Regions from separate parts of the Metabacillus sp. Hm71 genome, predicted to be linked through region 1. Evidence: a T-box and tRNA genes for the amino acid it is inferred to sense, from the RefSeq annotation. Region 1 holds a T-box; the other holds one or more tRNA genes.
What was found. The T-box of region 1 lies ahead of argS (arginine--tRNA ligase). A T-box ahead of a tRNA ligase gene usually reads a tRNA of that ligase, here a tRNA-Arg.

Region 2: it has a tRNA-Arg gene. The T-box ahead of argS (arginine--tRNA ligase) is inferred to sense a tRNA for this amino acid. The anticodon was not compared.

What each region holds. Positions count from the first base shown of each region.
Region 1 covers NZ_CM200278.1:1,901,211-1,909,076, forward strand. The annotation lists gene ACSVDH_RS08945 (amino acid permease) at 1-857, opposite strand, end outside; gene gvpU (gas vesicle accessory protein GvpU) at 1,029-1,442, opposite strand; gene ACSVDH_RS08955 (FusB/FusC family EF-G-binding protein) at 1,655-2,293, opposite strand; gene ACSVDH_RS08960 (CD3324 family protein) at 2,414-2,698, opposite strand; gene ACSVDH_RS08965 (hypothetical protein) at 3,029-3,316, opposite strand; gene argS (arginine--tRNA ligase) at 3,425-5,113, opposite strand; T-box leader at 5,160-5,370, opposite strand; gene ACSVDH_RS08975 (hypothetical protein) at 5,722-6,057, shown strand; gene ACSVDH_RS08980 (ABC transporter ATP-binding protein) at 6,181-6,957, shown strand; gene ACSVDH_RS08985 (helix-turn-helix domain-containing protein) at 6,981-7,866, shown strand, end outside.
Region 2 covers NZ_CM200278.1:4,192,490-4,200,355, reverse strand. The annotation lists gene ACSVDH_RS20835 (acyl-CoA thioesterase) at 295-762, shown strand; gene gerE (spore germination transcription factor GerE) at 897-1,121, shown strand; gene ACSVDH_RS20825 (MarR family winged helix-turn-helix transcriptional regulator) at 1,330-1,779, shown strand; gene racE (glutamate racemase) at 1,789-2,604, shown strand; gene ACSVDH_RS20815 (GerMN domain-containing protein) at 2,776-3,846, shown strand; gene rph (ribonuclease PH) at 3,969-4,736, shown strand; gene ACSVDH_RS20805 (XTP/dITP diphosphatase) at 4,733-5,326, shown strand; gene ACSVDH_RS20800 (metallophosphoesterase) at 5,343-5,855, shown strand; tRNA gene ACSVDH_RS20795 (tRNA-Arg) at 6,137-6,213, shown strand; T-box leader at 6,823-7,075, shown strand; gene ilvB (acetolactate synthase large subunit) at 7,200-7,866, shown strand, end outside.

The sequences.
Region 1 (7,866 bases):
AATGCCGTCACAAAAGGACTTTCCTTTTCATGAAAGGCATCAATAGAAACCATTGTAGTCGCTAATCCCAATGATGCAATATAAACAAAGGCTAAAACAAAGAGCATAACAGACCCTGATTTAGGGGCATCCTCTTTCTTTTTAAGCTGCATCGCCATAATTCCGATGACTTCAATTCCTCCGTATGCATAAAAGGCATAAATAAGCGAAGCCCAAAAGCCTTTAAATCCTCCCGCAAATAGTTCATTTCCCGAATCTGGCAGCCCGGGCGGATTTGCATTTTCGCCATTTATCCATCCAAATAGCACTGCAATAGCTAAAATAATAAACATCACAATGGCTGAGAACTTGATAATTGCTAGTAAATTTTCAATTTTATCAAACCCTTTTGTTCCTGAAATCACCACCAAAATTGAAAGAATGGCATAGCCTGCTGCAAAGATCCATAACGGAATATGGGGGAACCAAAACCGTGAAAGGATAGCAAGTGCAGTTAGTTGACTACCCATAATAAGAATATTAGAACACCAATAATTCCAGCCGCAGCTGAATTCCGCCCACTTTCCAAAAGCCTTGCCGGCATAATAACAAAATGATCCTTCTTGAGGGTCTTCAGCCGTCATCTTCGCCAAAACATTAAAAACAATATATGTTCCAAGCGCTGCTAAGAGAAATGAAATAACAATAGAGGGTCCAGTTATTTCTACACCTATACTCGAGCCAAGAAAATATCCGGTACCAATTGTGCAGCCAATCCCAATCAACGATAACTGCCACCATTTTAAATTTCCTTCTTTAGAACTTGTATGTGATTTATTGTTTGCGCCACCAGGGTTACTGCAACTTACATTACTCATCTCTTACCTCCTCTACACCCCTAGTTTTTATTGTTCAATGTGTAAGCAGTGAAAATGTATCATCATGTAATACATAGGATACATACATTTCTGAAACATACATGCTGATACTCTATTAAAAATAAAACCCCCAAACGGTTTTGAAGGGGATTTTATTGCCTGATGGTGTTTTTAGTTAAGTAAATCGAAAGAAAAGCCATCTATTGATGAAATTCTACCTCTCCACCAGGAGCCATTAGGTAATTGAGTTGGTTTACTGTGATACTTGGCATGTTTTAAGTGAATGAAGGTTTTTAAACTTCCCTTTTGCTCTTTTTCTGCCTCTTCTTGTTTTTGTTTGGCGTAAGCTTCTTTTAAATCACCGAATTTTTTTGAAATGATTTTTGACATTGTACTGTCCTGAAGGTGTTTGGAAGCTTCTGTTACGCCTTCATAGTAGGCGCTTGCTCCAATTAATGTCCCTGAAATAATCGCCCCTTGGACACTTAGAGTTACTTCTACTTCGATTCCATCTTCTTCAACCAAATCTAAGAACATAAGAATAATGGCATCATCAGTGCCAGTTTGTTGTTCCTTATTGGCCATAACATCCACCTCACAAATGAAATACGTATGTATATCATGCCCTTAATAGATAAATTAAACCTCAAGATCTTTTCTTCGAAGTATTCTGATAAAAGTTATTTCGATCATTTCAGGGATATCGTTAATTGGATTTGTTGTTTACTTAAGGTATGTATGAAGGATTAATGGCGCAATAGGTACTTGATCAACAAAAAACAGATTTGATCTACTGCTTAATGATTCATGTGCTCAATAAAATCAGTTAATTTCTCATTGTTGATTAGTTTTTGGTTGCATTCCATGCTGTCTTGACATATATATTGTCCCTTATTAATGTAGGTTCCCTTTACGGAAGGCTTAGATTCAGTAATAAACATACCTATTTGTCCATGGGAATTACATAATGAACAAATTCCTTTCTTATGGCTGTTTTTAAATGTCCCTTTTATTCCAATTAGTTTATTTTCTTTAACAAAAACAAGATATTTTCTTTCCGAAGCTTGATCTGTCCAGCCTAAATAGGAGATTTCTGTAAAATCAATTTTTTCAAGATTTGGGAGCTTTAGCTTTTTTACCTTTGGAAATAAATTTTTCAAGGATTTATCACTTATTTCTTTAAAAGGAATAACATAAGGCTTTAATCCATGTAAAAACGTTTCTGCTTGTTGTTTTTCTTTTATGGTCTGAATGAAATAGAGTAATTGTTCTTGCTCCTTATTTAAGTCAGGAAATAATTCATATACTTTTTCGATTGCAATTAATTTAAGAGCACTTAAAACCCCTGGATCTTTTGTGCTTGAATGTCCATTTAAAAGAATCTGTGTTTGTTTCTTGATAAAATGAAATTGATAACTTTTGATAAAGGGTTCCATCGTTATCACTCCTCCTACAAAATTTCAACATTATATCTCCTTTTACTTTAAAATCTTAGTCTGCAAAATTATAGGTAAAAAACAATTTAGAAATAAAATAGCCATATAAAAAAGCACTGTTTATGAATCAGTGCTTTCAAATGTTTTTGAGTAGACTATTTTTTTTATCGTTTCAATCGAGAGAAAAAATTCATCGGCTAATTGGTCAATCTCATTTCCGTTTTTGAAAGATTTTTTTATTTTAGCATTTCGGTCATCTATTAATTGTCTGCTACCTGAGTTTGATCCCCATTTTTGATGATTCCTTTTTGGTTTAGGAATATAAACAGTTTCTCCTTGTACATACTTTTGGATTTCTTTGATCAATTCTTCAGGTAATACGCGACTTGCATTTACATATTTCATTTCCGCTCAGCCCCTTATTTTTTATAAATCAAAAAATAAGTGCAAAGCCGAAATATTAGTCAAGCAGTCGATTATTATGGGCGATATTTAGTAATTAGACCGTCCCATGCAAAGAATCGCCTTCCTAATACCAGGCTTTGCATGGGGTGTTAAAGTCATAGGTGAAGGTTTCATGTTCACCATTTGAAAGTCACCTCTTTAAATCGTTTTATTCACTTACAATATCTATTTTCCTATAATTAGTAAAAAAAATAAACACTATTTTATTTTTGCTTGTGCTTAATTCTAGGCAAAACAAACTTTAGGCAACCAGAGATGATTGCCTAAAGTTTAACGAGAGTCATTATATGGTTCTTCAGTATTTATACTTTTTTCATCGTGTGGCGGATGTGCATTCGGAAATTGCCTTGGCATATCCTCGTGCAAAATGCGGTTTTCATAAGTAAAAGCGCTATAAAATTGTTGTCCATGCTGCCATGGTGTATTTTTATTTTCTACCTTTTTATTCTTACCAATTGGTGAGCCGAAAGAACCTTCCGGGAATTCTTCAGCTGTTAAGAAGTTTCTTTGGGTTTCAACATTTGAAAAATCTGTATATTCCTCATCATTGCTTAACATAGGAACACCTCCGTGATCTGGCTTTTGATTAGTTTGACCACAGTGGAGGAATTTATTAGTTCTTTAATTGAAATTGAAAAACATCAGTACTTTTCTTGTGATAAAAGACTACATTTCTTCAGGAGCAGTGATCCCAAGCAATCTTAAACCTTCACACAAGACGGTTGTAACAGATTTGACTAAAGCGATACGTTGCGCCTTTTGTTCATCATCAGCTAATATCTTCACAATGCCATAGTATTTATTGAATTCTTGTGAGAGATCAATCAAGTATTTGGCGATTTGTGATGGTTCATATAAAGTCATGCTTTTTTTAATGACAGCAGGGAAGTCCATCAGCATCTTTACTAATTCCCAGCTTTCCTCTTCATCTAACCCTTCAGCTTGACTATCTTTTGCTCCCCCAGCTTTTCTTAAAATGGAACAAGCTCTGGCATGTGTATATTGCACATATGGTCCGGTTTCGCCTTCAAATTTCAGCATATCTTTTAGTGAAAATTCAATATTATTTAAGCGCTCATTTTTTAAGTCATGAAAAATTAAAGCTCCAATTGCAACTTGCTTCGCTACCTCATCTTTATTTTGTAAGCCTGGATTCTTCACTTCAATGTTTTCTTTTGCTAAAGAAACGGCTTCACTGATGACATCCTCCAAAAGGACAACCTTGCCTTTTCTCGTCGACATTTTCTTGCCATCCTTTAAAATGAAGCCGAATGGAACGTGGACTAAATCGTTTGCCCAGTTATATCCCATTTTCTTAAGAACAAGAAATACTTGTTTAAAGTGCAGGCTTTGTTCATGACCGACAACATAGATTCCTTTTTTGAAATGGTAGGTTTCTTGTCTATATAATGCTGCTGTTAAATCCCTTGTTGCATAAAGGGTAGCCCCATCTGATTTTTTTAGTAAACATGGCGGTAATTCATACTCATCTAAATGGACGACTTCTGCACCATCAGAGGTTGAAAGCAGCTTTTGATCATTGAGTAGTCGGAGAGTTTTCTCCATTTTATCGTTATAAAATGCTTCACCATGGTAGGAATCAAAGGTAATCCCTAATAACTTATAGATTTTTGAAAACTCTTGGAGAGACTCTGATCTAAACCATTCCCAAAGCTTGGTTGGTTCCGCATCACCATCTTCAAGTTTTTTAAACCAGATTCTCGCTTCTTCTTCAAGATGTTTTTGTTGTTGGGCTTCTTCATGAAATTTTACATAAAGGCTCAGCAATTCCTTTATTGGGTTTTGCTTTACTTGCTCCTCATTTCCCCATAGCTTATAAGCGACAATCAATTTTCCAAACTGGGTGCCCCAATCCCCTAAATGGTTAATTCGAATTGCATTATACCCACATTTTTCAAAAATATGGGCAAGTGAGTTTCCAATTACAGTTGAACGTAAATGCCCCATTGAAAAGGGCTTTGCAATATTAGGAGATGAAAAGTCTATTGTTATGTTTTTGCCATTTCCAATGTCGGATGAACCATAGTGTTTCCCTTGGTCAAGAATCGAAGTAATCACTTCATTGCTGACGAGTTTTTTATGAAAAAATCCATTAACATAAGGTCCATCTGCCACTACTTTTTCAAACATTGGATGATTGATGCGAGTTGCAATTTCAACAGCAATCTGGTTTGGCGTTTTCTTTAAGGTCTTTGCCAACGTGAAGCAAGGGAATGCGATATCACCTTGAGTAGAATATCTAGGTTTTTCAATTAATTCTAAAATATTTTCAAGAGAGAGAATGCCGTTTAAGCTTTTCGTTAATTCTTCAGCATATATGTTTAGTAAATCCATCTTCTTTATCACCTTTCTTTTGAAAATAAAAAAATCCCGTCTCTAAACTAGAGACGAGATTTGCCCGCGGTACCACTCTTATTGTTCATTAAGAACCTTCTTTTCCTTGATATCGAGGTGTTCCCCGGCTGGACCTACTATAATTTCGGAGCAGCTTCTCAGAAGTGCGCTTCATTTTACATCATCCATTAGGCTCCCACCATCCCTAACTCGCTTTGGATTTTCTGTAAAATTACTCTCTTCGTCATCGAACGAAATGATCTTTTTAGCGATTATAAAGAATTTACGGAAAGAAAGCAATGGGCAATTTTCATAATGAGGAGAAGAATTAGACATCTCTTGCCCATTATCTAAATTCATTACCAGAGATTTATGGTAATAAAATGGTATTTATAGTAGTATTTTCTTATGTATTTTATGGATAGATGGGAATGTTTAAAATGAGTAAGAAGAAAAAGAAAAAGAGTAACCAAACAGATGTTATCATGATGACATTTGGAAAGAACTCTTATGTAAAAAACAATGAAACCGATATGATCTTTGCATGGTCTCATCCTATCATTTCGTGCAGGTTATGTATTAAGTATTTTTTTTAATGGGTGGTGTCTGTGGATTCATCTTTAGCCCCAACGGTACATCGTTATTTCGTGTTTTTTTGTACATTGGTCTTAACATCATTTTTGTTGATTTATATTGGGGTAGGGATTGGAGTAGCCTCAAATAATGAGCCGGATGGTATGAGATTAATAACCGAGATTCCTATGACTGTAGGAATGGCATTTTTTTGTATATTTGGATTATTGTTTGTTACGCGTTTTGTTATTTCATTTCTAGAATTAATTAGAGTCTTTAAAAAGGATCATTTATTTCTGTATGGCTTGGGAGTTATACTTGTATATGGGTTTATTATCATGATGGCAATTGGAAGTGCTTTGGATATTTAGGTTAATCATTAATAGATTGACTGCATATGAGAATAAAATCTAGATTTATTGATTCATAGGCATTCAATATTGCTTGCCATTTATTTAGACATACAAGAAAAGGAGGAGGCAAAGGTGTCAGCAATAATAGAACTATCTAACGTTTCGTTAAAGAGAAACGGACACTGGCTGTTAAGAGAAATAAATTGGAAGATACATAAACAAGAAAACTGGGTGCTTTATGGGTTGAATGGTGCGGGAAAGACAGCGCTATTAAACATGCTTTGTGCATACTATTTCCCTACAACAGGTAGTGTTACCGTTTTAGGAAAAGTGTTTGGTAGAGACTATTTAGCAGAAAAACTGCGGCAAAAAATTGGTTTGGTGTCTTCAAATTTACAGCAAAAGCTCTATCCGTCAGATACGGCATATCAAATTGTTTTAAGTGGAGCATTCGCTTCCATTGGTTTATATGAGGAACCTACAGATGAAATGAGACAAAAAGCAATTGGACTGCTGGAGGAACTTCATTGTTTGTCCTATGCTGATAGAGCTTATGAAACTCTTTCACAAGGTGAGAGACAGCGGGTACTAATTGCCAGAGCATTAATGGCAGACCCTGAGCTATTAATCTTGGATGAGGCGACAACTGGCTTGGATTTTCTTGCTCGTGAGCAGCTGTTGGCAGCATTGGAGACGATCAATAAACGCGAAAATGCCCCGACATTCCTATATGTCACACACCATGTAGAAGAAATTCTCCCCATTTTCTCCCATACGCTTTTGTTGAAAAAAGGTGAGGTGTTCGATTCGGGACGTACAGATGAGATGATTTCAGAAGAAAAACTCTCGCAGCTTTTTGAACTTGACGTTTTCGTAAATTGGGAGAATGGACGTGCTAGTTTAAGGAGAAAACTGTAAAAAAAGCTTTAGGAGTTGCAGGGATGAAGATTTATCTGGTAGCCAAAGATGGACTTGAAGCACAAGGGATACGTTGGATCATACAATCACATGTCACAGGAATTCAGTTGACGTCATTTGAAGAAATAAAAGAACTTTCCAATGTTATTAAGTATGAAAAGCCAGACTTTGTCATCATAGATATGGATAAATGGGCTTGGAAAGATGACCCTTTAAAAGAAGTGCTGCAAACTAAACAAATCCGCTGGTTAGGGATCTCTTCGGAGAGAGTGTTTCAGGTTGCCTATCGCGGCCTGAGCCTGCATGCGGAGGATATTTTGTTTAGGCCGTTTTCCCCTGGAGATTTAATTAAACAAGTTCAGCAATTACGTTTTCAAATTCGAAATCGTAAGCAAATTCCGGCTGGCAGTAATGAGGAGGAGAACGATCATATCGATATCGATTATGCTGATTTTTTCTTGACTGACAAACTCCATCCGCAATCGGTTATCATGTCGGCATTTATCACCCCAAATGGGCATGCATTGCCTTATGTATATGAAACACTGCAAGAGTTCCCTTTTACTGGAAAGTATCGGTTTTTTGCCTTATCTCAATTTATATTAGGGATTCATGAAACAGAGGAGCAATCACATCTAAAGGAACAGTGTCGAGCATTTCTTGCAAGCTGGAAGGAACAAATGGAGGAACCCCTTGCCCTTGTATTGAATTCACCTGCAGGAAAAAGCACATTAAAGGAAATCTATCGACAAACAAAGGAATTAACAGAGCAAGTGTTCTTTGAAGGGTATGACATTATTTTGGCGGGAGATGAACGAGCAGGATGGCGGGATATGGATCCTTTTCTGACACCGCTCGAACAGCGTCAGTGGATTGAAATGCTTGAAAAAAGAGATACTAAAGCGATTC
Region 2 (7,866 bases), 2.3 Mb from region 1:
TTGACTGCCTCTAAGGTCTAGTCAAATAGGAATTGAAGATAAAGAACACCTTCTATTCCTATTCACCTTATGCTTGTTGCCGAATGCTAAGCACCTTGCGCTTTTCTTACTCGTTAAGAAAGAAACTTTTTGTACTTAGTTTTTGTGTCTAACTCCAGCGCCTAGCCCCTCTAGGGTCTAGCCGATTTGGAATTGAAGGCAAAGAACGCCTTCTATTCCAAATCATCTTATTTGCCCTAGGCTGAGCAAGGCGCTTGCGCTTTTCTTATTAATAAGTGGAAAGGACTGAACGTTTTGAAAAATATTTCATATATTGATCGGTTTGATGAATCTTATTTAACCAGCTTTTCCTTTTATCATAAGATAAAAATTAGATTTTCCGAAACAGATATGTTTGGACATATGAACAATACGGCTCCTTTTACATATTTTGAATTAGGTAGGATTGAATTCTTTAAAAAAATAGGCTTAATGCAGCAATGGTTGGATCCAAATGGAGGAAAGATACCGGTTGTGGCAGACTTGCAATGTGATTTCTTAAATCAAGCCTTTTTTGATGATGAAATCAAATTATACGTAAAAATAAACAAAATTGGTACATCATCAATTGACTTGCATTATTTAGGAATCAATCAAAATGGTGAGAGTCTTTTTGTCGGCCGAGGAACGATTGTCCAGATCTCGAAGCAGACAGGAAAAGCTATTCCATGGACTAAAGAGGATAAAAAACGAATGCAACAGGTGAAATTGGCAAATTTGTAAAAAATAGACGGTTTTTACCACCTTTTCCTTCATATTTCTGTCACAGTGACCTGAAGAAACACATAATATATGTTGACTAAATATATACCCATCCGTTTGATCAGCTCTCACCTTAGCAAGGAGGGTTACAATACTTGAAAGAGAAAGAGTTTCAATCAAAGCCATTACTCACGAAAAGAGAGAGAGAAGTATTCGAATTGTTAGTCCAAGATAAGACAACAAAGGAGATTGCTAGCGAGCTCTTCATAAGCGAAAAAACGGTTCGAAACCACATCTCGAATGCAATGCAAAAGCTTGGTGTTAAGGGACGTTCTCAAGCGGTTGTCGAGCTCCTTCGAATGGGTGAACTAGAGCTCTAACCAATACCGGCTAACCTTTTCAGTAAGGAAGCCGGTTATTATTTATATAATGATCGTTTTTTTATTATTGGGTTGATCTGATCGTCCTCATGCAGCTTGCATTTTTTGTGGAAAACATGGAAAATATGAAATGAGGATGACTTAGATTGCTATAAAATCTTGTGTAAGAGTCATCCTCACTATTTCATTAGTGAGGGTTTTGAATGTAATGACAAATCATGCAAGTGTGAATGAACAAACCGTAGCCGATTTAGAAAAAGCGCTGCGTCATATATCAGCTATTATTAAGCAAAAAGGCAGGGAAATATTAAGTGATTATGCTATTACACCCCCGCAATTTATTGCTTTACAATGGCTTTGGGAAAATGGGGACTTAACAATTGGCGAGCTATCTAATAAAATGTATTTGGCGTGTAGTACAACGACAGATTTAGTTGATCGTATGGAAAAAAATCAATTGGTTATTAGAGTGAAAGACCCAAAAGATCGTAGAGTTGTACGAATTCATCTATTAGAAGAAGGTGAACGAATTATCGAAGAAGTGATTCATAAACGTCAAAATTACTTAAAAGATATACTTGTTCATTTCAAGGAAGATGAAGTGATCTTACTAGAAAAATCGTTAATTAAATTGCAACAAGAAATGAGAGAAGAATGAGGCGATTGTTTGAAAAGTCCTATTGGTGTTATTGATTCGGGAGTCGGCGGATTAACAGTAGCAAAAGAAATTATGAGACAATTACCAAAAGAAGAAATCATTTACTTAGGTGATACAGCGCGTTGTCCATATGGCCCGAGACCAGCTGAAGAGGTACGTCGTTTTACATGGGAAATGACAAATTACTTATTAGAGAATCATCATATAAAAATGCTAGTCATTGCATGCAACACAGCAACAGCGATTGCCTTGCAGGAAATTCAGGAAAATGTTGATATACCTGTTATTGGCGTTATATTTCCCGGAGCTAGAACAGCTGTTAAAGTAACAAAAAATCATCATATCGGTGTTATTGGTACGGTGAATACCATTAAAAGTGCTGCCTATGAAACAGCGCTTAAAACATTAAATAGTAGATTAACAGTTGAAAGTTTAGCGTGTCCTAAATTTGTCCCACTTGTTGAGAGTGGTGAGTATGAAGGTGAAGAAGCGGATTTAATCGTTGAAGAAACTCTTGCACCACTTAAAGGTTCTCCTATAGATACGTTAATTCTCGGTTGTACACATTATCCAATTCTTCAGCCGCAAATTGAAAGATTCATGGGACAAGCAGTAAAAATCATTTGCTCTGGGGATGAAACTGCTAGAGAAGTTAGTACAATTCTGTCGTTTAAAAAGGCATTAAACCAATCCTCAGGTAAAAAACAGCATTTATTTTTAACAACTGGTCCAAGAGAATTGTTTGAAAAAATTGCAACAAAATGGTTTGAACATGAAATAGAGTGTGTCAAATCAATCAAATTGGATGTGCAACTGAAATCTTAATAGATACGAAGAGAGAGGCTGTCTCAATTGAGCAGCCTCTTTCCTTGTGTGCCCATACGGTACCCTCCAAGAATGCGAGTAGCTATTCATGAAAGTTTGTACAAAAAATCGGTCTAAAACAAATAATAGCTCGTATACATAGTAGTACAAACTGCCTTTGGAGGGATGAGAATGTCTAAATATAACAAACAGATAGCAATAACGGTTATTGCATCATCTATGTTACTTTCTGGTTGTGGTTTATTTAATGCTGAACAAGCTGCAAAAGAAATTGATCCACCACAAGATGTGACCCTTACAGATGACGCTGAACAGTTAAATTCAGAGGGAAATGTAGAGGGTGTATCAGATGAAGCATCAGAGGAAAGTGTGACAAGTCAATTATATTTAATCGATAAAAACGGATTGGTTGTCCCTTATTCAATGAACCTACCAAAAACGAAAAGTGTCGCAAAACAAGCATTAGAATACTTAGTAGAAGGCGGACCAATATCAAATATTCTTCCAAATGGTTTTCGAGCTGTACTACCGCAAGATACTCAAGTATTAGGGGTTGATATTAAAGACGGTGTAGCCATTGCAGATTTTTCTAAGGAATTCAATGATTATAAAAAAGAAGATGAAGCAAAAATTTTACAAGCAATTACATGGACATTAACACAGTTTGATAATGTGGAAAAGGTAAAGATTTGGGTGAATGGCCATGAGCAGAAGGAAATGCCTGTAAATGGAACACCAATTCAGGATGGTGTGAGTAGAGAAAGCGGTATTAATCATGATTCTACAGATGTTGTTGATATTACAAATACCCATCCGTTAACCGTTTATTACACGGCTGAAGCTGATGGGCAACAGTACTATGTTCCTGTTACAAAGCGGGTGAGTAATACGGAAACAGATCCAATCGCTGCTGCAGTAAAAGAGCTTATTGAGGGACCTTCACCTTCAACAGGTTTAATTAGCGGCTTCCAAAATGATGTTGAATTATTAAGCGCGCCTAAATATGAAGATGGAAAGGTAACCTTAGATTTTAATGAATCAATTTATGGAAGTTTTGATGAAGAACAAAAAATCATTTCATCAGAGGTTCTCCAATCACTGGTATTAACGTTAACTGAGCAAGAAGGGGTCGAAAGTGTTGCTGTAACAGTAAATGGAAAAGCAGAATTAGTGAGAGAGAATGGTGAAAAGTTGACCGAGCCTGTTACAAGACCTGCTAAAGTGAACACAGGTAGTTTTTAATAGCACGTTTTTGATATACTATAAAAAGGGTAAAAAGAGGTATGCTTATAACAAAGCTACCTCTTCTTTCTTGTACATAATTTTACAGAATTTAATGGACTTTCATTGGAGGGAATTAAAGAATGAGACATGATGGCCGTGCTAAGGATCAGTTGAGGAAAGTAGATATAGTAAAAGATTTTGTTATTCATCCAGAGGGCTCCGTCTTAATCTCCTTCGGTAATACAAAGGTAATTTGTAATGCCAGTATTGAGGATAGAGTGCCGCCGTTTATGCGAGGTGAAGGAAAAGGATGGATTACAGCTGAGTATTCCATGCTTCCAAGGGCAACAGAGCAGCGTACAATTCGAGAGTCCTCAAAAGGGAAAATCAGTGGTCGGACAATGGAGATTCAGCGCTTAATAGGTAGAGCATTACGAGCAGTTGTTGATCTAAAGGAATTAGGTGAACGCACTATTTGGATTGACTGTGATGTTATTCAAGCTGATGGTGGAACAAGGACAGCTTCAATCACAGGTGCATTTGTTGCTATGACGATTGCGCTTGGGAAATTGGTTGCTGATAGGAAAATAAAGGCGCTGCCAATTACAGATTACCTTGCTGCTGTATCAGTAGGGGTTGACAATGAGCATGGAGAAATCTTAGATTTAGATTATGTTGAAGATTCACGTGCAGAAGTCGATATGAATGTCATTATGACATCGCAAGGTCAATTTGTTGAATTGCAAGGTACTGGAGAAGAAGCAACATTTTCAAGACAGCAATTAAATTGTCTGCTTGATCTGGCTGAAGAAGGAATATTAGCTCTTATCGAACATCAAAAAGCGGCGCTTGGCGATCTTTCACTCATCGTGACAGAAAATATCAAAAAGCAGGTTGGTGCAAAGTGAAGGAAATCATTATTGCAACAAAAAATCCAGGGAAAGTAAAAGAATTTGAAGCATTATTATCTCCAATAGGCTTCCATGTTCAATCTCTATTAGATTACCCTGATTCAATTGATGTTGAAGAGACAGGGGTTACTTTTGAGGAAAATGCCATATTGAAAGCAGAAGCTATTTCGGAAGCCTATCAGCGCATGACAATTGCCGATGATTCTGGTTTAGCCATTGATTATTTAGGCGGCAGGCCGGGGATTTTTTCTGCTCGATATGCTGGACCTGCAAAAGATGATCAAGCGAATATCAGCCAAGTATTAGAAGAATTAACTGGTGTTAAAAGCATGGAGGACCGTTCTGCAAGATTTATTTGTGCGCTGGCCTTATCAATACCTGGACAGCAAACAAAAACGGTGGTGGGAACTTGTGAAGGGTATATCGCAATGAAGCAGCAAGGAGAAAATGGTTTTGGATATGACCCAATCTTTATTGTGAAAGGGTTAAATCAGACAATGGCAAGTATACCGAAAGAGGAAAAAAACCGGATAAGTCACCGGGCAGAGGCTATAAAAAAGATCTTGGAAGTTATTAAACAAATATAAAATGGGGCGCGTATTTATGAATGTTTTAATAATGAGTGATAGCCATGGCTTAACAGCAGAAATCGAGGACATAAAAAACCGCCATAAAACAGAAGTGGACTTTATGCTGCATTGTGGAGATTCTGAGCTCCCGGCAGACAGTAAAGAATTAAGTTCTTTTAAAGGTGTTAAAGGGAATTGTGATTTTGGCTCTGAATTGCCGAATGAGATCATAGTAGATGTAAATGGTTTCACCTTGTATATGACACATGGCCACCTATATAATGTAAAAGCTACATTAATGAATTTAAAATACCGTGCATTAGAGAAAAAGGCGAATATTGCATGTTTTGGACATTCACATATCGCCGGTGCTGAGATGATCGATGGCATATTATTTATAAATCCCGGAAGCATCAGACTTCCTGCGATGCGAAGACAAAAGACATATGCTATACTTACTATTGAAAAAAACACCGCAAAAGTTACGTTTTATGAAGTGAATGGACAGAAAGTTGAGGAACTTTCTCAGCAAGTAACCCTAAATTAAATATTTGAGAGGGAGAGATCTCCCTCTCCTTTAAAAAATTTAATAATAATATTGACTTTTAAATTAAATATCAATATAATGAAAAATGTCGCTAGTGATATTTGAAATTGAAATCTGTATCCTTAAAATAAGTCCCAGTAGCTCAGCTGGATAGAGCACGAACGAATATGCTGCCTTGAAATGGCATCAGCGTACCGATTGAGCTGCATCTTGAATCATCTTTTTGAAATCGGGACGACGACAAATTTAGTATTTAAAACCTTATATTTTTTATAAATTAAGTCCCAGTAGCTCAGCTGGATAGAGCAACGGCCTTCTAAGCCGTCGGTCGGGAGTTCGAATCTCTCCTGGGACGCCATCAAACAATACATATCAAACCCTTTCATCATATTATGAAGGGTTTTTTTATTTGAAAAGCTAACGTCTTATCTAAAAAATAGTGGGATATAACCTTACAAACTTGTGTATTTTCTTTCGAATTTCATGTAACATCATTTTTATCAAAGATCACTTTTTTACTTGTCAAGCTCTCCTGCTTAACATTCTTCTTCTATCCTACGATTTCCGCAGTTGCGGATTTTAAAAATTCTTCAAAATTTTTTTAAAAAAGTCATTCCAAGCATATCAACAATGAAAGCGGATACAACTAATCCGATAAATCTAAATTATCAAATAATTCATAAAACACTGTTGACACTTGCTTTTCTAGAGCGTAATATAAGTTCAAATAAAGTTACACGAACATTTAAAAAAGTGTAGAAAATTCTTAAATAAAATGAGAATTTCTCCTTTCATTCAGATGTTCTGATGCTAACTTTTTGAGATTTCTCTTTTAGTGGATTTTCACTCGCTAGAAGGGATATATTAAAAAATAAAACAAATTATGAGAACTGGGTGATCTTTCACCCTTGGATATTATAAGCACTTGAAGGATTATCGCCTTCAAACTGGCTAATAAACTGCATATAGGAAAACGGTGAAGAGGATAAGTAGTCTTTGGTAAAGAATCTACAGAGAACCGGGGTAGCTGGAAGCCGGTGATACTCCCAAATGATGAACTCGCCTCTGAGTGTTAATCTGAAACAACAGTAAGATTAACCGAGTCCCATTCTTCGGTACTCGTTATCAAAGTGAACAGTGGATCTGTTCGTAAGGTGGTCATTTTTGGCCATGAAGAAGGGTGGTACCGCGAAAAGTTTATTAACCTTTTTGCCCCTTTGGCACACAAATTGTTGTGGAGTCTTATGAGGGGTGGGAAGGTTTTTTATATGCTGTTTTTAGTCAAGCAAGAACAGAAAAACTAAAACAAAGGGCTAAAAGTAGCCTGCTAAGGGAGGAAAGAAAATGAGTACAAATGTACAGTTGAACAGCTCAACTGCCAAATGTACAAATACAATGTCGGGGTCTTTAATGCTAATTGAAGCACTTAAGCAGGAAAAAGTAGAAGTAATTTTCGGATATCCTGGCGGAGCAGTCTTACCAATTTATGATAGTCTATATAATTCTGGTATGTTCCATGTATTAACTCGACATGAACAAGGCGGTATACATGCAGCGGAAGGTTACGCTCGTGTCTCTGGAAAACCAGGTGTTGTCATTGCAACATCAGGCCCAGGTGCAACGAACTTAGTTACAGGTTTGACAGATGCGATGATTGACTCATTACCATTAGTAGTCTTTACAGGGCAGGTTGCTTCTAGTGTTATCGGATCAGATGCTTTCCAGGAAGCTGATATATTAGGAATTACAACTCCTATTACAAAGCATAATTATCAAGTTCGTGAAGTAAGCGAGCTTCCAAGAATTATTAAAGAAGCATTTCATATTGCAACAACTGGCAGACCAGGTCCTGTTTTAATTGACATTCCTAAAGACATTGCAACTGTTGAAGGGGATTTCAGCTATGATATGCCTGTCAACTTGCCAGGTTATCAACCAACTTGTGAACCGAATTATTTGCAGATTCGAAAATTAGTTGAAGCAGTAAGCCGCGCTAAAAAACCAGTGATTC